Regions from separate parts of the Ottowia oryzae genome, predicted to be linked through region 4. Evidence: predicted binding sites of a transcription regulator. Region 4 holds the regulator's gene; each other region holds the start of a gene.
The links. The regulator sigma-54, encoded in region 4, starts transcription at its own class of promoters, with help from an activator protein. The targets are predictions, from matches to a motif close to TGGCANGNAANCTGCTTT.
Positions count from the first base shown of each region.

Region 1 (7,504 bases), 1.7 Mb from region 4:
GTTGATGGCCACGAAGGGGCCGTTGGCGCGCGTGGAATGCTTGTGCAGCGCGCGCGCCACCAATTCCTTGCCGCTGCCCGATTCGCCGGTGATCAGCACCGTGACCTGGCTGTTGGACAGGCGGCCAATGGCGCGAAACACGTCTTGCATGGCGGGCGCCTGGCCCAGCATTTCGGGGGCGACCTGCGCCTGAACGTCGGCCACGGCTTCGCGCTGGCTTTCGGTGACGGCGCGGCGGATCAGCTCGACCGACTGCGACACGTCAAACGGCTTGGCCAGGTAGTCGAACGCGCCGCCCTGGAAGGCCGACACGGCGCTGTCCAGGTCGGAGAACGCGGTCATCACGATCACGGGCAGCTGCGGCAGCTTTTCCTTGACGGTGGACAGCAGCTCAAGCCCGTTGCCACCGGGCATGCGGATGTCGCTGACCAGCACGCTGGGGCCGGGCATGTCGGGCTCGCCCAGCGCGGCGAGCACGTCGCGCGGGTTGGAGAAAGAGCGCGTGGGCAGCGACTCACGCGCCAGGGCCTTTTCGAGGACGAAGCGGATGGAAGGGTCATCGTCGACGATCCAGATCGGCTGCATGGGGGACTTCTTTCCTGCGTCTAGGGGTTGGCACAGACGGTGGCCCCCGGCTGGCGCCCGACTGGCGCCCCCTGCCCCGCTACCCCTGGGATGCCGAGGGCAGCGGAATCAGGATCCGGAAATCCGTCTTTCCAGGCTCGCTGTCCAATTCGATCAAGCCACCGTGTTGCTGCACGAAGGTCTGCGCCAGGGTCAGCCCCAGGCCACTGCCTCCGTCCCGCCCCGAAACCAGGGGCTGGAACACACGGTCCTTGATCGCTTCTGAAACACCGGGCCCGTTGTCAATGACATGCAATTCCAGTGCCAGTCTATAGCGCTGTCGCCCAAAGGTTACCTGCCGCAACACCCGCGTGCGCAGGGTGATCTGCGCGTCACCCTGCGCGATGCGCTCGGTCAGCGCCTGCGCGGCGTTGTGCACGACGTTCAGCACGGCTTGAATCAGCTGCTCGCGGTCGCCGCGCAGCTCGGGCAGCGAGGTGTCGTAGTCGCGCACCACCTTCAGCCCGCGCGGAAACTCGGCCAGCACGACGGAGCGCACGCGCTCGCACACCTCGTGGATGTTCACTTCGCCCAGCACCTGCCGGTGGCGGTGCGGCGCCAGCAGGCGGTCGACCAGCAGCTGCAGGCGGTCGGATTCGTGGATGATGACCTGCGTGTATTCGTGCAGGCTGCGGTCGGTGATCTCCATCTCCAGCAGCTGCGCCGCGCCGCGAATACCGCCCAGCGGGTTCTTGATCTCGTGCGCCAGGTTGCGAAACAGCTCTTTGTTGGCGCGGGCCTGGTCGGCCAGGCGCTCTTCGCGCTCTTGCCGGGCCTGCTGCTCCAGCGGCAGCAGCTCAACGATGATCTCGCCCGCGCGCTCGGTCTGCGCGACGATGGCGTGCACGGTCATTGGTTCACCCGCTTGGGGTTTCAGCTGCGCGTCGTAGCGCAGCGCCGCGAAGCTGTTGCCGCGCACGCCCAGCAGCGCGCGCTCCAGCGTGCCGCCCTCGACGAAGTAGGCCAGAAAGCGGCTGCCTTCGATGGTGCGCCACGACAGGCCCAGGGCGTTTTCCAGCGCGGCGTTGGCAAACAGAACCACGCCGTCGTCGTCGACCACCGCCACGAGCGTGGGCAGCATGTCGAAGGCCTGAAAACGGGCGGGATGGGGTCGGCGAGGGACACCCATGCGGTGGACTCCGGAAACAGAAAGCACAAACGCGGCGCACCAGGCGCCGCGGGCGAAGGCAAAACGGTGGAATTAGCGGCTGAAGCGGCCCAGTTCGCGCTTCAGGCCGTCGATGTCCGACTGGTTGCGGGCGATGGAGGCCTTCATCTCGGCCACGCGGTCCAGGTACTTCTGGTAGTTGCGCTCGTTGCCCTGGCGCTCGGGCTCGCCGTTGTTGTATTCCTTGCGCAGCTCGGCCTGGCGCGTTTCGGCACGGCGCAGCTCTTGCTCGAGGATGGTCTTGGCGTCAGAGTCGCGCGCGCGCTGGTCGGGCGTGTCGATGCGCGGGGCCGACGGCGGCGCGCTGGCGGTGGAGGGCGACGAAGAGCCACCACCACCGCCGCCGCCACTGGCGCGCGCCGGGCTGGGGCTGGGGTTGGAATACGGGGCGGGCGCTGCCCCCACGGACGCCGTGGTGCCGCGCACGATGGTCACGTTGCCGCCTTCCACCAGTTTGCAGCCTGAACGGCCCTTGATCTGGTTGGTGTATTCGTTGCCGCAGCGGTAAACGCGCTCTTGCGCAGTGGCGGGCAGCGCCGCGCCCAGCAGGCTGGCGGCGGCCACCAGGGAGGAAATCAACAGGGAAGCTTGGGTCATCGTCGGTCTCCAGGGCTGGGCAGCGGCCAGCGCCGGGGATCAAAAGTGGAAGTATCGGCCATGTAGACCCGGTTCGTCACCCAGTGTTCCCGGCGCCAAATGGAAAAAGGCGGCACTAAGGCCGCCTTGTTTCACTTCCGTTGTGAACAGATCACACGGCTTTCACAGCGAATAGTACATGTCGTACTCAACCGGGTTCACGTTCACGCGCACGCGGGTGACTTCGTTCATCTTGAGATCGATGTACGCATCCAGCATGGAATCGGTGAACACGCCGCCTTTGGTGAGGAAGGCGCGGTCCTTGTCCAGCTCTTCCAGGGCCTGGTCCAGGCTGTGGCAGACGGTGGGCACCAGCTTGTCCTCTTCGGGCGGCAGGTGGTACAGATCCTTCGTGGCGGCTTCGCCCGGGTGGATCTTGTTCTCGATGCCGTCCAGGCCAGCCATCAGCAGGGCCGAGAAGCACAGGTACGGGTTGGCCATCGGATCGGGGAAGCGCGCTTCGATGCGGCGGGCCTTGTCGCTGGCGACGTGCGGAATGCGGATCGAGGCCGAGCGGTTGCGGCTGGAGTAAGCCAGCTTGACCGGTGCTTCAAAGTGCGGCACCAGGCGCTTGTAGCTGTTGGTGCTGGGGTTGGTGATGGCGTTCAGCGCGCGGGCGTGCTTGATGATGCCGCCGATGTAGTGCAGCGCCGTGTCCGACAGGCCGGCGTAGCCCTTGCCCGCAAACAGGTTCTTGCCGCCCTTCCAGATGGACTGGTGCACGTGCATGCCGCTGCCGTTGTCGCCGTGGTAGGGCTTGGGCATGAAGGTGGCGGTCTTGCCGTAGGCATCGGCCACGTTCCACACCACGTATTTCAGGCGTTGCGTCCAGTCGGCGCGCTCGACCAGCGTGCTGAACTTGGTGCCGATTTCCATCTGGCCTGCACCAGCCACTTCGTGGTGGAACACCTCGACCGGAATGCCCATGGCTTCGAGCAGCAGCACCATTTCGGCGCGCATGTCGTGCGTGCTGTCCACCGGCGGCACGGGGAAGTAGCCGCCCTTGACGGTGGGACGGTGGCCGCGGTTGCCGCCTTCAAGCTTCTCGCCGCTGTTCCAGGGGGCTTCGTACTCGTCGATCTTGTAGAAGCTGTGGCCGGGCTCGGTGCTCCAGCGCACGCCGTCGAAGACGAAGAATTCAGGCTCGGGGCCGAAGTAGGCGGTGTCGCCAATGCCGGACGCCTTCAGGTAGGCCTCGGCGCGGCGGGCCAGCGAGCGCGGGTCGCGCTCATAGGCCTTGCCGTCGCCCGGCTCCAGCACGTCGCAGGTCAGCACCAGGGTGGATTCTTCGTAGAAGGGGTCGATGTGTGCCGTGGATGCGTCGGGCATCAGCAGCATGTCGGAGGCTTCGATGCCTTTCCAGCCGGCGATGGACGAGCCGTCGAAGGCGTGGCCTTCGCTGAACTTGTCTTCGTCAAACGCGGAGACCGGCACAGTGACGTGCTGTTCTTTGCCACGGGTATCGGTGAAGCGGAAGTCGACGAACTTGCACTCGTCTTCCTTCACCATTTTCATCACGTCTGCGACCGACTTGGCCATCTGAAATCTCCTGATCGGATTGGTGGTTCAAACAAAAAAGCTCACGCTCTGTGCAGCAGCTTCCGTGCCAGCCTGCGAAGGGCGGGTGCAGCAGCCGCCCAAGCGGCTTGCGCATCGGTAGCGATTGTGCCTTCACTTGGGGCGCGCCTGCGGCCTTTCGGAACGCCGTTCGGGCAGTCGCTCAAGTCGATGGCACCAATGTTGTGCACGCACGGAAATTGCACCAATGTTGTGCTACGTGGTGCGCACTATTTCGGGGCCGTAGCGCAGATCCAGCGGCGCCAGCCAGGCGCGCAGGTCAGCGTAGGCGGCTTCGGCGGCGGCAGGTTCGCCCTTGACGCCCAGGTCGATGTGCATGCCGTAGGTGGGGTGGTCGACGCTGGGCAGGCTGAAGACTTTCACGCCAGGGTGCGCGGCCTCGACCCGTTCCATGACGGGGGTGAGCGTGGCTTCCATGCCGCCAAAGACGATGACGGATTTTTCCAGCCAGGCGCCGCGCCGAAAGTGCGCGGCCCAGTCGGTATCCAGCGCCCAGGCCATCATCGGCCAGGCCATGACGGGAAAGCCCGGTGCAAAATACATAGCACCTCCCGCAGGCGTGGCCAGCGCAAACCCCGGAATCTTGTTGTAAGGGTTGGGCATGATGCGCGCGCCCTCGGGGAACATGCCCATGTTCAGGCGGTGCAGGTTGTCCGGGCGGTCGGGCTCATACGGCAGGCCCTGCTCGCGCGCGGTGTCGGCCATGCGTTCCTGGATGAGGCGCTTGGCTTCGGGGTGCAGCACCAGCGGCAGGCCAAAGGCGGCGGCGGCGCACTGGCGGGTGTGGTCATCGGGCGTGGCGCCGATGCCGCCGGTGCAGAAGACGACGTCGCCCGATTCGCGGGCGCGCCGCAGCGTGGCGGTGATGCGGGGCGGCTCGTCGCCCACGTACTCTGCCCAAGACAGGTGCAGCCCGCGTTCGGCCAGCAGTTCGACAAAGTGCGGCAGGTGCTTGTCCTGGCGCTTGCCGGAGAGGATTTCGTCGCCGATGACGATCAGCCCGAAGGTGGGCGGGTGGCTATCCAAAGGCCGGTCAACTGGGGCGGGTTGGGGGGTTTCAACGCTCATGGTGGGGCAAGGCGGGCGGGGCTTGTGCTTCTAATTCAATAGCTGATGGCGCAGTTGGGGCGGGCGCCAGAGGCGGTTTTTTACCTTCATTTTCACGCTGGGCCTGCAGCGCGGCCAGGCAGTAGTGGGTGAACCACAGCGACGAGAAGGCGAAGACGAGGGTGTAGATCCAGATGGCTATTGGAATCAGCAGCGCAAAGGCCACGGCAAACAGCGCGAAGGACGCCCACACCACGCCGGGCGCGGCGCCCAGGTACCCGCAGACGATGCCGATCATCAGCAGCGGCGTGCGGTGCGCCTTCATCAGCGCGCGGCGCTCGGCGGGGCTGGCGTGTTCGCTGAGGGCGTCGTAGCTCATCACCCGGTAGGTCAGCCAGCCCCAGATCAAGGGCGGCAGCAGCAGGATGAGCGGCGGCACCAGCCACAGCGGCAGCGACACCCCCAGCGCCAGCATGGCCACCAGCGTGTTGCCCAGCGACCAGGCCACCGAACCGACGAACGACGCCCCGCCGCGCCGCTCCAGCGCCGGAAAGCGCCGCGCGGTGACCAGCTTGAGCATGGCGGGTGTCAGCAGCAGCGCCACCAGCAGCAGCGCACCGATGACGATCAGCGGCGTGGCCAGCACCACCAGCAGCAGCGGCGCCAGCGCTTCGCGCAGGGCGGTGGCGCCCAGCTTGTCCAGCCAGCCGCTCAGCGTGCCGATGACGGCCGAGCCGTCCAGCCACTGCGCGACGGCCGCCAACGCGGGCGTCCAGAAGAAGTACGTCAGCCCGCCGATCAGCACCAGCATCACCACCAGGGGCAGCAGCGACAGCACGATGACCCGCGGGTTCAGGCAGTAGGCGGCGGCGCGCCAGAATGAGTCCAGCACCAATCTCATGGGGCGCAAGCATACGCGCCGGGCTGGCCGCCTGGCGGCGCGGATCGGCCAACCGGCCGGCGCGACGGGCGAGCCGCCCCGGCCCTCCTCGCCCGGCTCTATGCGCCCTGCCCGTCGTCACCGCTGCGCCTGTGTACCGACGCAGGCTGTCGGACTGCGCTGGCAGCCAGCCACGCCGCCCTGCGCACAATGGCGCGGATGCCCGACGCCGCAGCCCACGCCCCATCTCCCACCCCCGCGCCCGGCGCGCAAACGCCGCACGGCGCCAGCCACCCCGGCGCCGAGGCCAGCCCTGCCCGCAGCACGCGCCCGGCCGCCCCCACGCGCGGCGCGGGCGTGCGCGACCTGACGCAAGGGCCCATCGCCCGCACGCTGCTGGTCTTTTCGCTGCCCATTCTGGGCGGCAACGTGCTGCAGTCGCTCAACGGCTCAATCAACGCGATCTGGGTGGGCCGCCACCTGGGCGAGGCGGCGCTGACGGCGACGGCCAACGCCAACAACGTGCTGTTCGCGCTGATCGGGCTGATCTTCGGCATTGGCATGGCGGCGACCATCCTGGTGGCGCAGGCGATGGGCGCGCACAACCTGCCCCAGGCCAAGCGCGTGATGGGCACCAGCGCCACCGTGTTCGGCCTGGCGTCGGTTGCCATCGCGGCGCTGGGCTGGCTGCTGTCGCGCCACATCCTGCGCTGGATGGGCACGCCCGCCGCGGCGCTGGATTTGGCCCAGTCCTACCTGCAGCTGATTTTTCTGGCCATCCCGCTGCTGTACCTGTTTGCCTTCGTGCAGGCGGTGCTGCGCGGCGCGGGCGATTCGCGCACGCCGTTCATGTTTCTGGTGCTGGTGGTGGTGCTGGACACGGCGCTGAACCCGTTGTTCATCTTCGGCTGGGGGCCGGTGCCGGCGCTGGGCATCAGCGGCTCGGCCCTGGCCACGCTGGTGGCCAACGCCATCAGCCTGACGGCCCTGCTGCTGTGGCTGCGCAGCCGCCGCCACCCGCTGTGGATCGGCCGCAGCGAGCGCGAGCTGTTTCGGCCAGACGTGGCGCTGGTGCGCACGCTGATCGGCAAGGGCCTGCCCATGGGCGTGCAGATGGTGATGATTTCGCTGGCGATGATCACCATGATCTCGATGGTCAATTCCTACGGCGTGACCATGGCGTCGGCCTACGGCGCGGCGCTGCAGCTGTGGACCTACGTGCAAATGCCCGCCATGGCGATTGGCGCGGCCTGCTCCACCATGGCCGCGCAGAACGTGGGCGCCGGCCGGTGGGACCGCGTGGGCGGCACGGCGCGCGCGGGCGTGTTGTGCAACCTGGCCATGACCGGGGTGCTGGTCGCCCTGGTGCTGCTGACCGACCGGCACACGCTGGGCTGGTTCCTGCCCGACGGCAGCGCCGCGCTGGAGGCCGCCCGCCACCTGAACCGCATCGCCATCGGCTCGTTCGTCTTCTTCGGCATCACCTTCGTGCTGTCGGGCGTGGTGCGGTCCACCGGCGCGGTGGTGCCGCCGCTGATCATCCTGGCCGTGGCGATGTGGGGCATTCGCGT
Region 1 is NZ_CP027666.1:3,349,678-3,357,181, forward strand. It holds gene ntrC (nitrogen regulation protein NR(I)) at 1-585, opposite strand, end outside; gene glnL (nitrogen regulation protein NR(II)) at 665-1,753, opposite strand; gene C6570_RS15300 (hypothetical protein) at 1,826-2,389, opposite strand; gene glnA (type I glutamate--ammonia ligase) at 2,552-3,967, opposite strand; gene C6570_RS15310 (competence/damage-inducible protein A) at 4,202-5,074, opposite strand; gene C6570_RS15315 (EI24 domain-containing protein) at 5,064-5,954, opposite strand; gene C6570_RS15320 (MATE family efflux transporter) at 6,144-7,504, shown strand, end outside.
Region 1: the regulator sigma-54 is predicted to act here: its motif matches at 4,020-4,037, upstream of glnA (type I glutamate--ammonia ligase).

Region 2 (7,504 bases), 340 kb from region 4:
CACGCGCTCGGCCATGCGCCGGTTGTCGTCCGACCACTGCCGGTACTTTTCGGGGAAAGCCGCCTTGAAGCGCGCCAGGTGCGCGATGGCCAGGTCTTCGCGGCCCAGCACGGTGGCGCTTTCGATCACCTTGGTGATCACGCGCGGCTCGGGCGAAAAGTGCAGCGCCTTCAGCGATTCCAGCAGCATCCATGGCGCGTTGTCGCGCGTCACCGGGCGCGTGGTGACTTCGGCGAAACGCACCGAATCGGCGAACAGCCAGGATTTTTGGGCGTTGCCCATCGCGTCGTCGCGGTACCAGGCCGACCGCTGCTCAGCCGGCAGGTAGATCTGGCTGATGCGGTGGTAGTCCCACCCTGCGTAGGCCAACGCCGCCAGCATGGCCGCCGCGATGGTGAGGCGAACAGCGCTGGCGGGCGACGGCCCTGTGCTCGCCTCCGATGGCGACGCTGACAAAGGCAAATCGCTATCGGGTTGATAGCTGCCCGTGCCCGCAGGCCGGCGCGGCGTGGTCCAAAGCATCCAAATGCATAGGCCCACCGCAATCTGGAACGGGCCGTACCACAGCGGGTACTCCACCAGACTGTGCAACCCGATGGCCAGCAACACACCCCAAGCCAGCTGCCGCGTGGGATCCGTCTCGGCCCATGGCCTGCCGCGCCAGATCAGCCCGCCGATCGCGCCGCACGCCAGCACGGCCACCGGCACGCCCAGCTCCACCGCCAGGTGCAGGGGCAGGTTGTGCGCGTTGTCCAGGATGTGGCAAAAGCGCGGCCCGTCGTAGAGCGTGATGTAGTGCGCGTACGCCAGCTCACCCCAGCCCCAGCCTGTCCACGGCTTCTGCCGGATCAGGTCGATCACGTTGCTCCACAGAATCAGGCGGCTGCCGCAGGTGGATTCGGCATGCTGCAGGCGGTCCACCATGCTGCGCCCGTCGATGCCTTCGGCCCACTGCAACAGTGCGGGCAACACCAGCGCAGCGACGGCGTACACCGCCGCCACCCACAGCGCCCCCATCCCCGTCGCGCGCAGGCCGCGCCTGGCCGCCCTGGCCCACATCAGCGCCACGGCGCACAGCGCCGCCAGCTCCACCAGCCCGATGCGCGAAGCCGACGCCGCCAGCCCCACCATCAGCAGCGCTGCCGCGCCTGCCACGCGCAGGTTGTGCCACGCGTCACCCGTCTGCGCCCGCCAACGCAGCGCCATAAGGCCCATCACCAGCAGCGTGGCCAGCTGGTTGGGCTGGCGTAGGTTGCCAAACGCAGTGCCCGGCTCTGCCGCGTTTACCCACGGGTGCAGCGCGCCTTCCAGATTGAAATACTGCAGCAACCCGATGCAACTGCTGACTACCGCCGCCGCCAGCCAGCCTCGGGCCACCACGGCCCCCCCTTCGCCACCACTACGCCCCAGGCACGCCAGCAGCGCCGCAGCTGCAACCACCGACACCAGATAAGGCTGCACCGGCGCCAGCGGCCCGGAAGTGAATGGCCACAACCAAGGGACGACTAGAAATGCTGCGCACAGGAGGGGATCGAGGGGCATGGTGGCGCATTGTGCCCAAGCGTGAGGTTCTATCTTCGCGCACCAGAGTTCGCTGGGGTCAATGAGGGTCGATACCGTGCGCCAGACAACTGTGATGCTCTTCCCGCTGCTCCACCGCCCGATCGATTTCGCCTATGTCACCATCCATCGCCTGCGGAATGGTATTTTTGGCTAGTCAAAAACTTCGAATTGACCCCGGGCCTTCGGTGCATCAATGGGCGGACAATTTCAAGGAGACTGTACGCTCTAGACGTATTGTCTCGGCTCTGCGTTTATCGCATTGGACCTCAGGCCACGGGCCCGCGCGACCGTAGCGCGAGCAAAGCGGCCCCATAGTCTGAGCATAAAAAGGTTGCGCGATTCTTTCGGGGGCCACTTCTCGGTCTTAAATCCTGAAGACAAACGTGTTGATCAGCAATGCACCCCAACGAAGCAAAGCACTTTTTATGCGCACGAAAGACAAAGACCCAAACAAAAGCGGCCCGCAGGCCGCCTTTGAGACTGATAAGCGCCTTATCAGGTCGTGGATTTGCAAGAGCCCGGCAGGTATTTGGTGGGCATCGGGTTGGTCTTTGCAGGGCCACACTTCCATTCGGTAATGGTCTTACCGCCATCGTTCGCGCCATCCAACGCGGTGCCACCGACGTAAGGAACCATAGAAATGGAGTTGGCGTCCGACTTGGTGTCGCCCTTCAGACCCGACTCGTCACCGACAACGGTGATCACGCCGTCTTTATCGGCACTGCCGCTTTTCACCATCTTGGTCGGTGTCACGGTGCACGATGCTGCCAATGGGACTGAAACATCTTTGCCGGGGGCGTTTTGAACCGTGTCGGTGATCGTTGTGCGGCAGGAAGAAGCTGCCAGAATCACCTCGGAAACGCGCGCGCGCACCGTGTAGTCTTGGTAAGCAGGCAGCGCCACGGCGGCCAGAATACCGATGATCGCCACGACGATCATCAATTCGATCAGCGTGAAGCCTTTTTGCAGAGTCTTGTTCATGGTTCAGTCCTTTGGAAGAAATTGATTGCTAACCGGGAGACACTTCACTTGTCAGTGCGTCGCCGCACAGCCTTTCATTTGCAGGCGCCGTGCCAACCCGCGTGGGGGCGGTGATTCGTGCGGCAGTTCACGGTCAGGGCTAGGCGCGGCGTGCCAGGTGACAATTTGCGACAGATGGCGGGCGGGGTGCGGGTGACGTTTCTTGTCATCGGCTGGGCGCTCGACCGGTTTTTGGCAGCGATGGCGAAGGGGCTGCGGTGACGTGGGGGCCAGGCGGTCTGACCAACAGGATACTATTGAAAATATAGCTGCTTGCGCTTGCCTGGCGGGCGCTAGCGATCGGTTATACGGGAGGATTTCAACGGGCTGACATGGGCCGCGCACTGCCGCCAGCAGTGGGCGCTGGGGGTGAGGGGTTTGGCACTCATACCAAATTGCGTTCAATCCGTCAGAAACCGTTCGCACTGAGCTTGTCGAAGTGCATGCACCGCGCAGGGCTTCGACAGGCTCAGCCCGAACGGTTCTTATATTTTTGAGGGCGGATTCGTATCAGACGATGTCGAACACGTCGCCCGCGTGCAAAAGGCGCAGTTCGGGCGCGGGGCGGTCGGGGCGCTGCATGGCGGCGCGCAGCTGCGTGATTTCGCTCAGGATGACGTCGGTTTCCGACGGCTTGGTGTGCGTGATGAAGATGGGGTAGCGGAGCCCTGGCGCGATGTGGGCCAGTTCGTGGCCGAGCACTTCGGGCGATAGGTGGCGCGAGAGCCGGGCCAGGTCGCGCTCGCGGTTGCTGAAGGCGGTTTCGATGACCAAGCTGTGCACGTCCAGCTGATTGATGCGCTGCCAGAGGGCGGGGTTGCGCTCGGTGTCGCCGGTAAAGACCCACCACGGTGCGCCCGCCTCGGGCCCGCGCACGGCGTAGCCAACGGCAGGCACGGAATGGACGGCGGGCAGCGCCTCGACGGTGCGGCCTTGGCACTGGCGCACGTCGCCGGTGCGCAGCTCATGAAACGTCAGCAACGGGTTGTCTGGCGTGGGCAGGCGGGTGAAGTCGGGCCAGATGAGGTCGTTGAAGAGGTGCTGGTGCAGCGCGTGCAAGGTGTGGCAGGGCGTGCACGCGCAGGGGGCGGCCGACCCGGCTGGCGGCGATGGTGTCCAGCATGAGCGGCAGGTAGGCGATGTGGTCCAGGTGCGCGTGCGTGAGGAAGAGGTCGTCGATGCGCAGCATTTCTTCGCGCGTGAGGTCGCCCACGCCGGTGCCTGCGTCGATCAGTATGTCGTGATCGACCAGGAACGCGGTGGTCTTGCAGCCCTGCGCAATGGCGCCCGAGCAGCCCAGCACGCGAATCTTCATGATCGCCCAGCTTCCCTCATCCAACCCATTCGCTACTTTTCGCCGATCACCGTGGTTCCGTCCCAGACGGAACTCGGTGGCGTATGGATCAGCGAGGCTACACGGTCGTCGCAGAGGCGATACAGGAACAAATTGGCATCCTGCGCTCGCAGCGTCTTAAGTTTGTTGCGGCAGGCGAGAAAGCGCTGCGCACGCCAATCGGCCAGCGCGTCGGCCCACAGTTGCAGCTCGGCTTCGAGGGCGGCGTGTGATTGGCCTGGGCGCGGCGCGCGCACGGTATAGACGGTGACGGCTTGCTGGCGGCCTTTGACGCGCACGCGGTCCAGTTCTTGCCAGAGCAGGCCGTCGGGCAGATCGCCCGCCTGCGCGCGCGTGGCTTCGCTGACGATCAAGTCCACGCCGTAAAAGCGGGTCAGGCCTTCGAGGCGGGCGCCGAGGTTCACTGCATCACCGATCACGGTGTAGGCGCGGCGAAAGTCAGAGCCCATGTTGCCCACCGACATGACGCCGCTGTTCAATCCGATGCCGACGCTGACCTGCACCAGCCCTGCGGCGGCGCGTTCACGGTTGAGTTCGCGCATGGTTTCGGTCATGCCGATGGCGGCCAGCACGGCGTCGCGGGCGTGGTGGGTTGATGCTACGGGTGCGCCCCAGAACGCCATGACGCAGTCGCCGATGTATTTGTCGATGGTGCCCTGGTGGCGGCGAATCACGTGGCTCAGGCGGCTGAGCACGGTGTTGATCAGCGCCTGCACGTCCAGCGGGGCCATGGTTTCCGCCAATGTGGTGAAGCCGCGCAGGTCGCAGAACATCACGGTGAGTTCTTCTGCCCGCGCCTGCATGGTGTAGCGCTCGGGGTTGCGGACCATTTGGCGCACCAGCTCGGGCGGCACATAGGTGGCGAACTGGGTGGCCAGCTCGCGCCGGGCGCGGATTTCCAGGAAGTAGCCCAGGACCACGTTCACCGCCAGGGCTGCAGCGATCATGAGCAGCATCGTGCCCATGGGCAGCACCCACCACTCCGACAGAAACAGCACGGTGTTGGTGAGCACCACGCCGGCCAGCAGGGCCGCACCCAGCGCGATCAGCCGGCCGACGCTTTGCACCGGCATGACAAGCACAAGGAGGACGCCCACGGCCAGCAGCGCGGCGAACTGCGCCCCATTGGCCCAGCCGGGCACCCTGGGCACGCGCTCGTCCATGGCGCCGGAGATCAGGTTGGCATGGATTTCCACACCGGGGTAGGCCTGCCCCACCGGGGTGACCCGCAGGTCCATCAGGCCCGGCGAGGTGAAGCCGACCAGCGCGACCTTGCCTGCCAGCGCGCCGGCGGGCAACTTGCCCAGCAGGACATCGGCGGCGGGGATGTAGCGGTAGGAACCGCCGTCGGGGCCGCCGCGGCCGCGAAACGGCACCAGTGCCGTACCCCGTGCGTCGGCGGGCAGGCGCAGCTGGCTGGCGCCACCGGCCAGCTGCACCGCCTGCAGCGCCCCGGCGTCCGAACCCGGCTGGCGCTGAAGCAGCAGCAGCGGGGCTTTGGCGGCTTCGCGCGTCACGGCCAGCGCCAGCGACTCATACAGCTGCCCGCCGTAGGAAGCGATGACCGGCACCGAGCGGACCACGCCGTCAGGATCGGTGACCGCGTTGAAAAACCCCGACCGCGGGGCCGCGCGCGTGAGCACCGGGATGTTGGCGCCAAAGCCGCTCCAGGCCAGCAAGCCGGGCAAGGCCGGCGCGTCCGGGGCCAGCGGCTGAGGCAGTTCACCCGCGCGAACGCCGTTGCGGTCGCTGGTGAAGTAGTAGCCGAGCACCGCCGGGCTGGCGCGCAGTGCCTTGGCCAGGATGACGTCGTGGTCCAGCCGGTCCGCATTGCGCGTGAGCCAGTCCGACAGCGGTGCGTGGTGCCTGAGGTCTCCGGCGGCCAGCTCTTGCATACGGGGGAGTACGGAGCTGCGGTCGGGTTCGGCAAACACCGCGTCGATGCCGATAGCCGCCACTTGCTGGCGCTGCGCGAGCTCATCCACCAGCGCGGCGAGCTGGCGCCGGTCCCACGGCCATTGGCCGACCTGGGCCAGGCTGGCTTCATCGATGTCGATGATGACGACACGCTCGTCGAGCGTGCCGGGCATCGTCAACAGCAAGCGCGCGTCGTAGGCGGCGCGATCAAGCTGCAGGGCGAGCGGCGCAGGCCAGAGGCCCGACGCACATGCCCATGCAGCCAGAACGATGAGAGCCGTCGCTGCGAGACGCAGGCGCTGGCGCTTGAGCGTTGCACGGAACATCGTGACCAGCGCGTGGACGGCCACGCCCGCAGCTTGAGCGGTTACTGCTCGAGGAATTCGAGCCGAATGCCGGCCAGATCGATCTGATCGCGCATCTTCAGCGTCACGGGACCGGCGTCCAGCGCAACGCCGTTGACGGTGGCGACGTGTTCGCCGTTGACCTGGGCCACGTCAAAGCCGTGCGCACGGCGCGTGATGGAGGCCACGCACAGGCCGGGCTTGCCAATGGTGGTGACGACCTTGGTCAGCTCCATTTCGCGGCCGGCGGCAGAGCCGGTGAGCACGCGCACGCGCGGGCCTCGGGCGTTGGCGGTCGGCGACGCGGCCATCAGGCCAGAATCCATCCCCGCCACGGGCGCAGCGCCGCTGAGCGGCCCGGGTGAGGTGAGGCCCTCGCGGTCCTGGAATTTCAGCTTGTACTTGCCGACTTCGATCAGGTCGTCGTCAGCCAGCGCATGCTGCTTCACGGCTTTGCCGTTGACGTAGGTGCCGTTGGTGCTGCCCAGGTCTTCAAGAACGGCCGAGCCCCCAGCCATGCGGATCACGGCGTGTTCGCCGCTGACCGCCAGGCTGTCGATGACCACGTCGTTGTACGGACGCCGACCGATGGTCGAACGATCCTTGGTCAACTGAACTTCCTTGACGACGACTCCGTCGATCGAGACGATCAACTTGGGCATGAACGCGGCTCCGGCTGGGCGAAAGGGGAAACTGGGTGAGACAGGCATTCGCCTGAGTAGCCGCAGAAGATACTGCGCGATCGCGGCCGAAGCTGCTCATTTTCCCAGCAATTTCGCCATGACTCCGGACTTTTTAGGCGTTTCCTTCGAGCGGATCAGCGCCACCGTGACGTTGTCCCGCCCACCGCGTTCGTTGGCTTCGTCGATCAGATGGCCCACGGCGACGTCGATCGCGGTTGCGCTCGCCAGGACGGCGGCAATGTCGTCGTCGGTGAGCATGTCGTTCAGTCCGTCCGAACACAACAGAAAAAGGTCGCCCGGTGCAACGGGCACCTCGCGCACGTCGAGCAGGACGGTGTCCTCCACGCCCAGCGCGCGCGTGACCAGATTACGGTTGACGGAGTGCTCCGCCTCTTCCGGGGTGATCAGTCCGATGTCCAGCTGCTCCTGCAGCAAGGAGTGGTCCCGCGTGATCTGCTGCAGCGCGCCACCGCGCCATCTGTAAAGGCGGGAGTCCCCGACGTGCCCGGCAATCAAGGTGTTGTCGTGCAGCACCGCCATGACCAGCGTGGTGCCCATTCCGGCGTATGCGGCGTGGGTGTTGGCGGCTTCGAAAATCTGCCGGTTGGCCAGATCGACACAGA
Region 2 is NZ_CP027666.1:786,740-794,243, reverse strand. It holds gene C6570_RS03750 (PglL family O-oligosaccharyltransferase) at 1-1,380, opposite strand, end outside; gene C6570_RS03745 (pilin) at 2,059-2,544, opposite strand; partial or broken gene C6570_RS03740 (MBL fold metallo-hydrolase) at 3,094-3,898, opposite strand; gene C6570_RS03735 (CHASE2 domain-containing protein) at 3,931-6,180, opposite strand; gene C6570_RS03730 (FHA domain-containing protein) at 6,222-6,860, opposite strand; gene C6570_RS03725 (Stp1/IreP family PP2C-type Ser/Thr phosphatase) at 6,957-7,504, opposite strand, start outside.
Region 2: the regulator sigma-54 is predicted to act here: its motif matches at 2,622-2,639, upstream of C6570_RS03745 (pilin).

Region 3 (7,504 bases), 450 kb from region 4:
TAGTCCGGCGGTGTCCACCTGAGGCCTGACGATCTCGAACGCGCTCGCCGATTGCGAGGCAAGAACCGTAGCGAGCAGGAGCAGCGAAAGGATGCGCATGACAGTTTTCATTCCCATTCTTTCTTGCAGCCCTGGCAACCTTCCATGTTTGACTCATGGAACAAGGTGTAGCGCACGAAATTGCCTTCGAACACGGCGTCCTTCAAGTTGGTCGCGGCCAGCTTTGCTTCCTGCAAGTCGTTGGAGATGAAGCGCGTGCCCACGAACCAGGCGTGGTTGAAACGCGCGAGCTCCAGGTTGGAGCCTTCAAACAATGCGCCGGAAAAGTCTGATCGCATCAATCGCGCGCCCTCTAGATCCGCGCCGACGAAGCGTGCCTTCTTGAAGTCGGTGTTGGCTGCGGTCGCCTTGGAAAGCCTCGCGCCGGTAAGGTTGGCCCCTTCCAGATTAGCGGCGGCAAGGTTGGCCCCTCGCAGGTCCGCTCGGGTGAGATCGGCGCCGCGCAGGTCTGCACCTGCGAGGTTGCGACCCACCAGATTCGCGTGCCGCAAATCAGCCCCCGGGCAGCGCGTGTAGGTCCAGATGGGGCAACCGTTGATGACCAGCGTTTCGATCGCCTCATTCGCTGGGTGCGCGCCGACATCGCCTGTGGGCTGAGCCGACACCGTGACACTGGCGAGTGCCGCCAGCATCACGGCTGCGCGCCGCAATAAGAGCGCAGCAGTCTGCTTCATGGTCTTAACCCGGGCTTACCTGCTGGCCACTTGCTTGGGCAGCTTGAACACCCACATCGATCCACCCTGCGTGACCTGCTTGGTCAGCTCAGCCATGTCGCCGCCCCAGAGTGGCACCGCGCCGCCGTAGCCCGACTGGATGCCCACATACTGCTCGCCATCCATCTGCCACGTGATCGGAACGGAAACCACGCCCGATCCGGTCTGAAACTTCCACAGCTCCTTCCCGTTCTTGGCATCGAAGGCTTTCACGTAACCGTCAGATGTCCCGGTGAACAAAAGGCCGCCGCCGGTAGTGAGCGTGCCGGCCCACAGCGGAAACTGCTCTTTGTGTTCCCATGCGATCTTGCCGGTCTGCGGATTGATGGCGCGCAGGATGCCGACATGGTCGTCGTACAGCTTCTTGATGCGAAAGCCCTGACCCAAGTACGCTGCGCCCGCCTTGTACGTGATCTGCTCGGACCAGTAGTCCATGGCCCAGTGATTGGCCGGGATGTAGAACAAACCGGTGTCGGGGCTATAGCTCATCGGCATCCAGTTGGTGCCGCCAAGGAACGGTGGCGAAACGAAGACGCTGTCGCCCTTCTCCTGACCTTCCTTGGGCTCGGGCGGACGATTGCCCTTCTCATTGGGAAGGCCGGTCTTGAGGTCAAAGCCCGAGGCCCAGGTGATGCCGTCCACGAAGGGCCAGGCATTGATGATGGCGTTCTGCTTCCAAGGATGACCACCGTCGGCTTTGGCGAGTTTCTCGCGGTCGGTCACGAAGAAAAAGCCATTGCGGTCGGCGTGGGCAGATGCCTTGACAGTCTTGCCGGTCGTCTTGTCCTTGTAATCGAACAGGAGCACGGAGTTGTTGCCGGAGAAATCCCAGGCGTCGTTGGGCGTATGCGAGAAGAACCCCTTGAGGTCGCCAGTCGTCGGATCGATGTAGGCCTGACCCGAGGTGTACAGGCTGGGCCAGTTGCGCGGGTCGTCACCCTTGGCCGTGCGCTTCCAGGTGTTCCAAGGCGCTGGGTTGCCGGTACCCACGATGATGGTGTTGGTCTCCACGTCGAACGACGGTGTTTGCCACGGCGCACCGCCCCCCTGGCTCCAGGCCTCCGCCTTGCCGGTGGGGGAATTGGGGTCGTTCGGCCAGGTCGGCGCCTTGGGATCGCCTGTAGGCGTGCTGGGCTGACCGTTCAATCGACCCACATGGCCTTCCACCAGTGGTCGTGCCCAGATCTCCTTGCCGGTGTCGGGGTCTCGCGCGTAGAGATAGCCCACCACACCGAATTCGTCGCCAGACGATCCATGCACCAGCAGCACCTTGCCGGTCTGCTTGTCCTTGATGATGAAGGGCGCACCGGTCATGGTGTAGCCCACCTTGTGGTCGCCGAACTTCTCGTTCCACACGACTTTGCCGGTCGCGCGGTCCAAAGCGATCACGCGCGCATCGAGCGTACCGAAATACACCTTGTCGCCGTAGATCGCAGGTCCGCGATTGACCACGTCGCAGCACGGCCGGATATCCTCCGGCAGTCGGTGCTCATAGGTCCAGAGGCGCTTGCCGGTGCGCGCGTCGATCGCCACGAAGCGCGAGTAGGAGGCTGTCACATACACCACACAGTCGTGCACGAGCGCCTGTGCCTCCTGGCCGCGCTGCTTCTCTCCGCCAAAGGAGTAGCTCCACGCCGGAACAAGGCCTGCCACGTTCTTGGGGTTCAGCGTCTTCAGCGGGCTGTAGCGTTGGGCCGTCAGCCCTAATCCATAGGACAGCACGTCTTCGGTGGTCTTGGCGTCGTTTGCAATGTCTTCCCAGGTCACTGGCTTGACCGCGAACGCGGGAAGACTGACGGTGGCTGCAATCGCCAGACACAGCGTGTTCAAACGCATGGGGCGGAAGGCCGATGTGGACATGTGGTTTGCTCCTCGTGTGGTTGTAGATGATGGCCATCCAACATCTGCAAAACACATGCCATCGCCTGGCAGGCAGGCTCCGCTGCTTTGAACCGGCGCTCCCGTTCAAATGTGGAGCGGAGTGTGGCGCGCGAGCTGTTCAAATACGGAGCACCGCGGCGCAATGTCCTGAGCGCCGCAGCCTATGTCATCGCATGCGGCGAATGAGCCCGTCCTTCAAGACGACCTGGTGGTACGCGAAGGCCAGCACATGGGCCGCGATGAGAACCAGCATGGCGTAGACCGAGACCTCATGCATGATGCTGAAGAACGCCTTGGCAGAGTCCCAGCGCTCGGCCAGCTGGGGCAGTTTCATGCCGAAGAATCGAATGGGGTAGCCCGAATACATCGAACCCAAGAAGCCCGAAACCGGCGCCATCAGCATCAGCAGGTACAGCAATCGGTGATTGGCAATGGCCAGCGCGTGTTGCGTGCGCGGCAGGGGAAATTCAATGACACGGGGGCGCAGGACCGCCCAGGCAAGCCGAACGAGCACCAACATCCCGAGCAACATGCCGATGGATTTGTGCAGATTGAACCAGGCGGCCCGGACTCCGCCAGCGTCCTTGGGCAGGCCGGTCATCCAGATGCCCAGCACAAGCTGGGCCAGCAGCATCACGGCCATGAGCCAATGCAGCCCTACCGAAAACCGGTCGTAGCGATGTGAAACGGGCGCGGGTACTTTCATCTCGGCGTCTCCATGGACTTGTGTCATGCAGCGCAGCAGCGTGCGCATGCCCTGTGCGGGAGTTGCGCAGCGCTGCCGAGCCTCAGTTCAGCAGGTCGGGAGGAAGCAGGTTCTTCTTGCGGTAGATGGTGTTTCGTGACACCCCAAGCGCCTTGGCTGCCGCCGACACATTGCCCCTGTGAATGCGCAACATCTGTGCCATCGTATTCAGGGTGACGTCCTGCAGACGCACGCCGTCGGTGAACACTTCTTCAGAGTTCGCAATGGCGACGGGCGCAGAAGCGATCACGCTGGCCTCAACAGCCAACGGGGCGTTGTTGGCGATGCTCAGCTCTTCGAGAAAATCGTCCGGCAGGTGCTCCGCATCGATCACACCATCGGTGTCCACCATGACAACGGCCGTGCGAAGCAGGTTATGCAACTGGCGCAGGTTGCCTGGCCAGTGGTAGCTGGCCAGCAATGTCATCACGTCCGAAGAGATGGTGATGTGCGGCTCGCCCTCGCAAAGCGATTTCAGGACTTTCTTCACCACGACTTCAAAGTCGGTGCGCTCGCGCAATGCAGGCAGCCGCACCACCAGGCCATTGAGGCGATAGTAAAGATCCTCTCGAAACTCACCGCGGGAGATCATTTCCCTGATGTTCTTGTGGGTCGCGCAAACCACCGTGACATCCACCTCAACATCCTTTCGCGCGCCCAGGGGGCTGACCTTGCGTTCCTGCAAAACGCGCAGCAGCCGTGCCTGAAGATGCCTTGGCATGTCACCGATTTCATCGAGGAACAATGTGCCGCCATCGGCCTGCACGATCTTGCCAATCGCACCCTTCTTGCGCGCGCCGGTGAATGCCCCTTCCTCGTAGCCAAACAACTCGGCCTCGATCAAAGTCTCAGGAATGGATGCGCAGTTAACGGCGACGAAAGGCATGCGCGCGCGCGCCGAATCGTTGTGGATGGCCTGCGCCAGCAGGTCTTTGCCTGTACCGGTTTCACCCAGGATCATCACGGGGATGTCGCGATCTACGATGCGGCGCAGCTTCTGGATGACGGATTTGATCTGCGCGTCTCCAGTGTCGAGATACTGCAACGACGACAGGTGCGGCTTGCAGCGCGACTGCGTTGGCGTGGCCGTGCGAGCCGATGGCGGCGTGGCGCCGCCCTCCTGCTCGACGGGCGCGAGCGAAGGATGCGACCATGGCCCAGCGGGCTTGATTTCCGTCCGGCACCAGACCGACACCCCGTTGTGCATTCCGAGCTGGCGCGGTATCGACGCTGAGCCGCTGAACAGTTCGAACAGTGCGGAAATGGGCAGATTGAAAAGCGAAGAAAAGGTGTGCGCCTGCAGGGCGTGGTGCGACAGGCCCAGTTGGAATTGCGCGCTGCGGTTGGCCGAGATGAAGCGCCCCTCCGGCGAAAACACCGCTATGCCTTCCACCAGCGTGCCGAGAAACTCCGGGCGCGAATGAAAGTGCAGCCGCACCGCCTTGGGGAAACTGCCCGCGAACATATGGTTCTCGATCAGTTGAGCCGACATGCGCACCAGGGCCAGCGTGTGCTGGTGATAGCTGCGGTGATCGCCCGTGACGTCGAGGGTGCCGATGACTTGGCCATGCGGGTCGAAGATGGGCGAGCACGAGCAGGTGAGCGATTGATTGGCGCTCATGTAGTGCTGGTTGCCATGGACCGTAATGGCCTCCTCCTCACTGAGTGCCGTACCGATGGCGTTGGTGCCCTTGGTTTTTTCCGACCAGTCGGTGCCAGGCACGAGGGCCACGCGCGAGGCTTTTTCCAGAAAATCGTTGTCCCCGAGTGAGTGCAACACCATGCCTTGCGCTGAGGTCAATAGCACCATGCTGTGCGTATTGGCGATCTGCCCGTAGAGCGTCTCCATGATCGGCGCGGCATGCTGGAACAGGAAGCGGTTCTCATCCATTGCGCTGCTCATGTGGCCGCGACTGGGACTGGTGTAGTCGGGCTCTTCATGCACGGACACGCCGTAGGTCTGTGACCGGCGGTTGGCCTTGTCCAAAACTTCAGCAACGTGATGATCCGGCGCTGCTGGCTGGGATGCGACGCCTGTCTGCGCCGGAAAGCGACCGACGGATTCAACGATGGGCATGTTGACTTGTCTCCTGCGTGAGGCTCTTGGTGCCTGCGAAGCCGGTATTGATCCGGATGGCGTGCTGCGCGTGGCGCAGCTCACAAGCACGGCCTTGCTTTAGTTGTGCTCGCTGTCTACGGGATGCTTCTTGTTATGAACGGCATTCTCTGTATCCGCAAGCTTGCCTACAACTGGGATATCTCCCAGGGCCTCCTTCGGTCCAGCGCGCAGAAGCGGCGAGCTGTTCCACATTGGAGCAAATGGGACCTGAAGTGCTGCAGTTTGAAGCACGCCTGGCTCAATGGTTGAAACACCGGAGGCCGTGGCTTGCTATTTGCTTTTCATGGGTAGCGATTTGCTTTCTTATTTTTCCAACAGGAGACACCCGTGAAACGCTTTTCTTCCGACCCTCCCCAGCGCCCTGGATCAGCCATTCGCCGCTATCTGCTGCCCATGGCCTTGGCATGGGGCTTCTCGTCGGCCGCCCTGGCGCATGGCGACATGGTGCCGCAGGCGGTGGACACCAGCAGCCTGCCGCAGCTGGGCGCCAAATGGCTTGAATCAAACCCCTATGACAAGGCCAGCCCTGCGCGCGGCGAGGCCCTGCGCATCGGCAGCTCGGCCTACAACCAGAACTGCGCCAGATGCCACGGTCTGGAGGCCCTGTCCGGCGGCATTGCGCCCGATCTGCGCAAGTTCGACGACGACTGCATCAGCCTGGCGGATGCGGCGAAAAAAGCGGCCTGCTTCAAGGAGATGGACGACTACTACGCTGGCACGGTACGCCGCGGGCGCACACGTGACGGCCGCGTCTACATGCCTCCTTTCGAAGGTACGCTGACGCAAGAAGCCATTTGGGCTATCCGCTCTTACCTTGAAGATCGCCGCGACAAGACAAAGTGATCCAGCACATCTGCCAACAAAAGGGGCTCCTTATCGGAGTCCCTTTTTTTGTCGATATCCCTGCCCTGATGGATCAGCCGCCCCGTCTGGCATGAACTCGATACCCACGCAAGGCGTGATCAACACGCGGCCGAGCGGTCGTGCCTTCAGAACTGGTACGCCGCAGTCACCCCCAGCATCCATTGCCTGCCCGGCGCACTTTCGTAAAAGCGCCCATTGCCTTCGTTCACGATGACAGAACCAACGTATTTCTTGTTGGCCAGGTTATCGACACGCGCGAACGCATCGACCTTCCAGCCGCCAAAGCGCGCGGTATAGGCGCCGCTGACCCCAAAGACGCCGTATGCCGGAGCCCGCACGGAATTGACATCGTTGGCGGCAACAGCGCCTACGTGACGCCAGTCAATGCCTGCGCGCCAATGGCTGGTGGGCTTCCAGTCCAGCGAAAGAAAGGCCTGCGTGCGCGCAGTACCCGCGATGCGCTTGCCCGCCGGCACGCAAGTAGCGCCCTTGGCATCGCAAAAGCCTTGGCTCAGCGTGGCATCCAGCCAGGTGAAAGCGGCGTTCAGCTGAAGTTGGCGATCAATCCAGGTCGTGTTGCTCAGCTCCAGCCCTTGCCGTCGGGTGCGGCCCGCGTTCTGGAAGCTGCTGCGGCCGCCGGTGTTGTCGGCCACCACGATTTCATTGCGCGTACGCGTCTGGAAGACCGCTGCAGTCCACTCTCCGCGCACCGCATCCCCGAAGCCATAGCGCTGCTTCCAACCCACTTCGGCGCTGACCGACGTGGCGGGGCGCAAGCCGAAGTTCAAACCCGGCAGCGAGCCCGGCCTGTAAGAGATCTCGTTGAACGTCGGGGTTTCGAAACCACTGCCGACCGACGCGTAGACATTGGCGCTGTCGCTGACGCGGTGCTGGAGCGACAGCACGGGCAACACGCGGTGAAAGCCAGTGTTTCCGCTGTCGTCGCCATTGCCGTTGGCGATGTACTTGTCGCGCGATTGAAGCTGCACGTTGCTCCAGCGCAGGCCGGCCAGCGCCGTCCAATCGGGCGCGAAGCGCCACGAAACCTGGGCATAAGGGTCGATATTGGTCAGCGTGTTGCGTTCCTTTCGGCGCAAGGCGCCCTCGACCCCCAGCACGCCG
Region 3 is NZ_CP027666.1:677,690-685,193, reverse strand. It holds gene C6570_RS03235 (c-type cytochrome) at 1-111, opposite strand, end outside; gene C6570_RS03230 (pentapeptide repeat-containing protein) at 108-734, opposite strand; gene C6570_RS03225 (methanol/ethanol family PQQ-dependent dehydrogenase) at 750-2,633, opposite strand; gene C6570_RS03220 (cytochrome b) at 2,821-3,408, opposite strand; gene C6570_RS03215 (sigma-54-dependent Fis family transcriptional regulator) at 3,443-5,476, opposite strand; gene pedF (cytochrome c-550 PedF) at 5,912-6,361, shown strand; gene C6570_RS03205 (TonB-dependent receptor family protein) at 6,508-7,504, opposite strand, start outside.
Region 3: the regulator sigma-54 is predicted to act here: its motif matches at 5,782-5,799, upstream of pedF (cytochrome c-550 PedF).

Region 4 (7,504 bases):
ATATCCAGCGGAGCTTCGTGACCGGGCGCAGCTTCGAGCGGCACCGGCGCACTGTCAGCATCCGGAACGTGCCGCGCCGGATTCAGGCTGAACAAGCGACGCGCTTCAACCGGTATGTGGGCTTCTGGAAAGCGCTGACCCAGGCGCGGCGGCCAGTCTGTGGCGCTGCTGGCCTCGGCCACCACCTGGCTGCTGCCGTCTCGCTTGAAATGGTAGGCCAGCACGCGGTCAAAACCCAGCATGGCGCGCAGGGCCCGCGTGCCTTCGTCCAGCAAACCCTGTACGTTGGTCTGTTGGCGCAAGCGGCGCACCACCTGATGCAAGGTTGGGCCGGGATCAAGGTCTTGCCTAGGGTGGGGGCTGGGTTCCAGCTCGACCAGCGTGCCCCATTTCTGCCGCCGGACAAGGCAGTCAAACTGCCGCCCGTTCAGGGCGACGCGGTGATGATCGGCCAACGCAGAATCTTCGCCGCCAGCTTTTGCGGCAACCAGGCTGGCGCCGCTCAGCCCAAACTGTTCGGGCAGCGCGCGGCCGAGCGAGGGCGCCTCGTGGCCCAGCAGCTTGGCCGCATTGGCACTCAGGTGCGTCACAACGCCAAAGCCATCCAACGCGATCAGCACGCCGTGGGCTTGAATCGCGCCAGGCGTGTGAAGTTGGGATTGAGGTTTGAGCAGCGCCACCGGTGGTCCTTGGTCAGATCGTGCGCTGGCGGCCAGGCGTGAGGCGCCGTGGCTGGCCGCACGTCCGATGCAAACGCGTAGGGGAATTCCTACACGCGACCCAGTGTATCGGTGTGCGCGACGCGCGCTCTGCCACGAGGCATAGCCGTGACAGGCGGTCGACGACGGCGCCTGGCGGCGCGTCAGGCAGAAGCCTTGCGCAGCCCGGCCACGGGTATGCGCAAGCCCTCGCGGTACTTGGCTACCGTGCGGCGCGCGCAGTCGATGCCCTGGGCTTTCAGCAGCTCGGCCAGCTGGTTGTCGGACAGCGGCTTGGCCGTGTTCTCGGCATCGATCAGTTGCTTGATCAGCGCCCGCACGGCGGTGCTGGACGCGTTGCCGCCCGATTCGGTGGCCAGCGCCGAGCCGAAGAAATACTTCAGCTCGAACGTGCCGCGCGGCGTGGCCATGTACTTGGCGGTGGTCACGCGCGAGATGGTGGATTCGTGCACGCCCAGCTCGTCGGCCAGGTCGCGTTGCACCATGGGCCGCATGGCCAGCTCACCGTGGATGAAGAAGCTCTTTTGCCGTTCGACGATGGCTTGCGACACGCGCAGGATGGTGTCAAAGCGCTGCTGGATGTTCTTGATGAACCAGCGGGCCTCTTGCAGCCGCTGCGCCAGCGCCTGGTGGTTTTCGCCGCCTTTGCCGCCGCGCAGTGCGCTGGCGTACACGTCGTGCACGCGCAGGCGCGGCATCACATCTGGGTTCAGCTGCACGCGAAAGCGCTGCTGCGCACCGCTGCCGCGCACGCTGACGATCACGTCGGGCACCACCACGTTGCGCTCCACGTCGGCAAAGCGGCGCCCCGGCTTGGGCTCCAGCGTGGCGATCAGCTGCATGCCCTGGCGCACCTGCGCTTCGGGCAGGCCCGTCAGCGCGGCCAGGCGCTTGGCGTCGCGCTTGGCCAGCAGCTCGATTGCCCCGTGCTGGGCGCAAATGGCCTCGGCCGCCCCGACGCGGGCCAGCTCGTCGGGCTCGCCCGCGCAGGCTGCGCGCAGATCGCGCAGCTGCAGCGACAGGCATTCGGCCAGGTTGCGGGTGCCCACGCCGGCCGGCTCCAGCGACTGCAGCAGTTTTAGCGCCATGGTGAAGCGGTGCACCAGCTCTTCCATCTGCTCGATATCGTCGTCGTCGTCGATCAGCGTGGCGGCCAGCTGCGCAAGGGAATCTTCCAGGTAGCCGTCTTCGTTCAGCGACTCGATCAGAAAGCGCAGCGCGGCCGAATCCTCGGGCGACAGGCGAAGGGCCAGCGCCTGCTGATGCAGGTGTGCGGTCAGGCTTTCCTGGGCGCCCGTGCGTTCGCCGGCGTCCAGCTCGTCGTCGCCCGCAGCCTGCTGTCCCCGCGCCGGGGCGTCGCCACCCCATTCGCCGTCGTCGGCGCTGACGTCCACGCTGCCATCGCCGTCCCAGCCTTCGTGCAGTAGGGATTCAGAGTCCAACGGGCCTTCAGCGCCCGCGCCATCAGCGCTGGCAGCTTCAAATTCTGTAGCATTCTCGCTGACCCGGTCGCCCTCGCTGGTGCGCGTGTCGGCACGCGACAGGCCGAATTCCTCGCGCGGGGCGCCGTCTTCCTCGCGCTCCAGAAAAGGGTTGTCGTCCAGCATCTGCTCCACCTCGCTGGACAGCTCCAGTGTGGACAACTGCAGCAGCCGGATCGACTGCTGCAGCTGAGGGGTGAGCGCAAGGTGCTGCGAAACCCGCAGCGACAGACCGGGCTTCACAGGCGGAAATTCTCTCCCAGGTACACGCGGCGCACCTGTGGGTCCTCGACGATGTGCGCGGGCGTGCCGGTGGCCAGCACCCGCCCTTCGCTGATGATGACGGCGTGGTCGCAAATGCCCAGGGTTTCACGCACATTGTGATCGGTGATCAGCACGCCAATGCCGCGCGCCTTCAGGAATTCGATGATGCGCTGGATCTCGATGACGGCGATGGGGTCAATGCCTGCGAACGGCTCGTCCAGCAGGATGAAGCGCGGCTGAGTGGCCAGGGCGCGAGCAATCTCGACGCGGCGGCGCTCGCCGCCCGACAGCGCCGGCGCCGGGGAATCGCGCAGGTCGTTGACGTGCAGCTGCTCCAGCAACTCGGTCAGGCGCCGCTCGATCTCGTCGCGGCTCAGCGCGCGGCCGTCGGGGCCGACCTGCAGCTCCAGCACGGCGCGCACGTTCTCGGCCACCGTGAGCTTGCGAAAGATCGATGCTTCCTGCGGCAGGTAAGACAAGCCCAGGCGCGACCGACGGTGGATCGGCATGTCTTCAATCGACCGCCCGTCGATGCTGATGGTGCCGGCGTCGGCGCGCACCAGGCCGACGATCATGTAGAACGAGGTGGTCTTGCCCGCGCCGTTCGGGCCCAGCAGGCCGACGACCTCGCCGCTGGCCACGTCCAGCGACACGTCGTGCACCACACGGCGGGCGCCGTAGTTCTTGCGCAGCCCGCGCACCTCCAGGCGGCTGTGGCCGTGCTCAGGCGCCAAGGCGGCGGGCATGCTGCCGCCAAAGCGCGAGGCCAGTGCTTCCGCGTTCGCCTCGCTCACCGTGCGGATCCTGTGGCGGGCAATGTCGTCGAGGGCCGCAGCGGCGCGCTGGCGGCGGGCGCTGGCGCAGCGGCCGGGGCGCTGGCCGGATTGCGCGGCGCCAGGATGGCGCGCACGCGCCCGCCGGGGGCAGCCGACGGGGCGCCTGCGGCGCGAGATCCGGCGTCGACCGTGTAAACCTCGGTCACGTTGTTGTAGACGATCAAGCTGCCCATCACTTCATCTTGAATCGTGGCGCCCGCCAGGCGGCGCATTTCGGCGCGGCGGATGAAACGCACGATGTCGCTTTTGCCGTCGTATTCGATGGTTTCGGCTTCGCCCTCGATGTATTCGTCCACGCCCTCGCGCTTTTGCCGGAAGAAGGCGCGCTTGCCGGAGTCGGCGTACATCGTGCCGGACTGGTTGCCGCTCGCGTCCTGGCGCACCTCAAGGCGCGCGCCGCGCATCACGATGGTGCCTTTGGTCACCACAACATTGCCGGTGAAGGTGGTGACTTGCTTTTGATCTTCGTAGCGGCCTGCGTCCGCTTCGATGTTCATGGGTTTGTCGCGGTCGGCGCGTTCCGCGAAGGCGGGGGTGACCAGCGCCAGCGCCAACAGGCCGGCAGCGGCACCGCCCAAGAGGCGCCAGAGAGTCTGGGTATGGGGCACGATTTTTGCTTTACCTATGCGCGCCATTGTAAGCGCAGCGTGCCGCCCGCGCATGAAAAAGCCCGTCGAAACGGGCTCATTCTGGCGCCTTGGCGGGCTGCGGCCATCAACCTTTGCGGGTTTGGGCAATCAGGTTGTTGGTGATCTGAATCATGCGTTCAAAACCACCGGCCATCGACCCATCGGTGTAGTAGCGGCCAGCAATGCCCAAGGCAGGCGTGCCTTCGACCTTGTAGGCGTCCTGCAGCTGGGTGACCTGGCGAATCTTGCTGGCCACGCCGAAGGATTTGTAGGCGGCTTCAAACTTGGCGCGATCCAGGCCCTGCTCGGCGATCCAGGGGAATAGCACATCCGGCTTGTCCAGGCGGATTTTCTTGACCTGCAGCGCGTCGAAGATCTTGGCGTGCACTTCGTCGACCTTGCCCATGGATTCCAGCGCGTAATAGATGCGCTGCAGCGGCTCGAAGCTGCTGTTGAAGCCCACGTGCTCAAGGCGCACGGAAACGTCTTTGGGGGCCGCTTTCTTCCATGCGGCAAAGATCGGCTCAAAGTGCATGCAGTGCACGCAGCCGTATGAGAAGAATTCCACCACTTCGACCTGACCGGCCGGAGCGTTCACGGGGGCGCGGCTCTTCAGCTCGACGTAGCCCTTGCCCGACTGGGCGTGAGCAGGCAGGGAAATCAATGCCGGCGCGGCCAACACGGTGGCGCTCAGGGCAAATTCGCGACGTTTCATCTAGTTCTCCAAGAAACAGGGGTAGCGGGCTATGGAGTGAGCCGGCGCGGCCGAAGTTCCGTCCATCCCGCCGTCTTTCAGCAGCGGCGTGCCGAATTACCGCTGCACGCGCACCAGGGCGGAATCGAAGCCATTGCCATCCAGGCGGCCCTTCACGCGGTCGGCGGCGTCCTTGTTCTGGAACGGGCCCACGCGCACGCGATACACCGTGCGGCCGGCCTGCTCGCGCTCGGTCACGCGCGCTTCCACGCCCATGAGGGATAGGCGTGCGCGCTGCGCGTCGGCGTCGTCCTGGGTGCGGAAGGCGCCGGCCTGCACGAAATACGTGAACGGGTCGGCCGTGGCGCTGCTGGGTGCGGCATTGCCGGTGCGCGAGGCGACCAGGTCGCCCAGCGGGTCGGACGAAGTGGGCTTGGAAGGGGTGCGCGCGGTGGATTCGGCCGCAGGCTTGGTTGCCGAGGCGGTGGCGGTTTCCGTCGCGGGCTTGGCTTCGCGTTCGCGCTCACGGGTGGCGGACGCGGCCGCGCTGCGCGTGGGCGGGGTGACTTCGGCGGGCGCCGGCACGGGCCGCGAGGTGGGGCGCGCTACTTCGACCGGGGCAGGCACAGGCGTCGCCTCGGGGGCGGGCGCCACGGTGCCGGCGGCGGTGGGCGCGCCCGGCTTGGCGGCGTTGCGGTTGCGCAGGGGGCTGTTCGGGTCCCAGTCGCGGTTTTTCTCCGCTTCGGCGGCATCTTGGCCGCTGGTGCGCGAAGGGCTTTTGTTGACGAACGGGATGGGCACCTTGGCAACGTAGATCGCCACGGCCAGCGCAGCCGCCAAGCCGACCATCATCCCCAGGATGATGCCCAGAAAGGTGCCGCCGCGTTGTTTTGAATTCATCATGTTGAAAATAACGCTCACATCTTGGTCGGAGCGGACACGCCAAGCACCGACAGACCATTGTGCAATACCTGCGCGGTGGCCGCGACCAGCGCCAGGCGGGCCAGCTTGACAGGCTCGTCGTCCACCAGAATGCGCTCGGCGTCGTAGTAGCTGTGGTAGCTGGCGGCCAGCTCGCGCAGGTAGAAGGTGACGTCGTGCGGGGCAAAGTCCTGCGCCGCGGCCGTCAGCATGTCGGGGTACTTGGCCAGCTGCAGCATCAGCGCCTGGGCAGCGGGGCTGTCCAGGGGCCTCAGGTCCACACTGGCCAGGCTGTTCACGTCGCCGCCCCAGGCCTGCAGCACCGAGCAGATGCGCGCGTGGGCGTACTGCACATAGTAGACCGGGTTGTCGTTGTTCTTCTGGATGGCCAGATCCACGTCAAATGTGTATTCCGTATCCGGCTTGCGGCTCAGCAGGAAGAAACGCACCGCGTCGGCGCTGGTCCATTCGATCAGATCGCGCAGCGTCACGTAGCTGCCGGCGCGCTTGCTGATCTTCACCTCCTCGCCGCCGCGCACCACCCGCACCATGGTGTGCAGCACGTAGTCGGGGTAGCCCAGGGGGATGCCCACGTCGGCCGCCTGCAGCCCTGCGCGCACGCGGGCAATGGTGCCGTGGTGGTCGGTGCCCTGGATGTTGATGACCTTGTGGTAGCCACGCTCCCACTTGCTGATGTGGTAGGCCACGTCGGGTACGAAGTAGGTGTAGCCGCCTTCGGATTTGCGCCCGTCCGGCGTGGTCACGGCGGACTTCTTCATCACCCTGTCTTTGTCGTCGCCGTAGTCCGTGGTCTTAAGCCACAGCGCGCCGTCCTGCTCGTACGTCTTGCCGTTGGCGATCAAGCGCTGCACCGTCGCTTCCACCCGGCCGCTGGTGTACAGGCTGGATTCGAGGTAGTACTCGTCGAATTTCAGGCGGAAGGCCTGCAAATCCTTGTCCTGCTCGTGGCGCAGGTAGGCCACCGCGAACTGGCGGATGCCGTCCACGTCGTTCACGTCGCCGCTGGCGGTAAAGCTGCGGTCGTCGGCCTGCACGGTCTTCTTGGCCAGAAAATCGTCGGCAATGTCCTGGATGTAGTCGCCGTTGTAGGCCGCTTCCGGCCAGCCCTCGGCGCCGGGCTTGAGGCCCTTGGCGCGCAACTGCACCGAATTCGTCAGCGTCTCGATCTGCACGCCGGCGTCGTTGTAATAGAACTCGCGGTGCACCTGCCAGCCCTGCGTGCTCAGCAGGTTGCAGATGGCGTCGCCCAGCGCGGCCTGGCGCCCGTGGCCCACGTGCAGCGGGCCCGTGGGGTTGGCGCTGACGAATTCAACCAAAACACGGTCTGGCCGAGGTGGCTGCTGCGCGAACAGCTCTTTTTCTGATAGCACTTCGCGCACCACCTGCTGCTTGGCGGCGGGCTTCAGACGGATGTTCAGAAAGCCGGGGCCGGCCAGCTCGATCGCTTCTACCCACTGCTGGAAGGCCGGAGTGGCTTCGAGTGTGGCCTTGAGCTGCTCACCCAGCGCACGCGGGTTGGCCTTGAGGGGCTTGGCCAGCTGCATGGCGGCGGTGCACGCCAGGTCGCCGTGGGCGGCCTGCTTGGGCGATTCGAACGCGGCCTTTTCACCGGCGCCGGGCGATAGTTTTTCGAGCTCGCCGGACAGCGCGCCCAGCAAGTCTTGTTTGACGGATGACATGGGCGCGAATTATCCACGCGCACCCGGCCCGTCGCGGCAGATGCGCCGCAAGCCCGCGCGCCATTTGCGGCATGATCCGGCCCCATGAATGAGCGCGCCCAGGCGGTTCCCCGCATCTCCTGCGTCATGCCGGCCTTCAACGAGGCCGCCACCCTGCCACGCGTCGTGCCGCAGGTGCTGGCCGCGCTGGCCCAGCTTTCGCCCCATGTCGAGCTGATCGTGGTCAACGACGGCAGCCGCGATGCCACCGCGGCCGTGGC
Region 4 is NZ_CP027666.1:1,128,794-1,136,297, forward strand. It holds partial or broken gene C6570_RS18370 (GAF domain-containing protein) at 1-680, opposite strand, end outside; gene rpoN (RNA polymerase factor sigma-54) at 863-2,443, opposite strand; gene lptB (LPS export ABC transporter ATP-binding protein) at 2,440-3,210, opposite strand; gene lptA (lipopolysaccharide transport periplasmic protein LptA) at 3,255-3,908, opposite strand; gene C6570_RS05320 (thiol:disulfide interchange protein DsbA/DsbL) at 4,015-4,644, opposite strand; gene C6570_RS05325 (SPOR domain-containing protein) at 4,741-5,523, opposite strand; gene argS (arginine--tRNA ligase) at 5,541-7,244, opposite strand; gene C6570_RS05335 (glycosyltransferase family 2 protein) at 7,371-7,504, shown strand, end outside.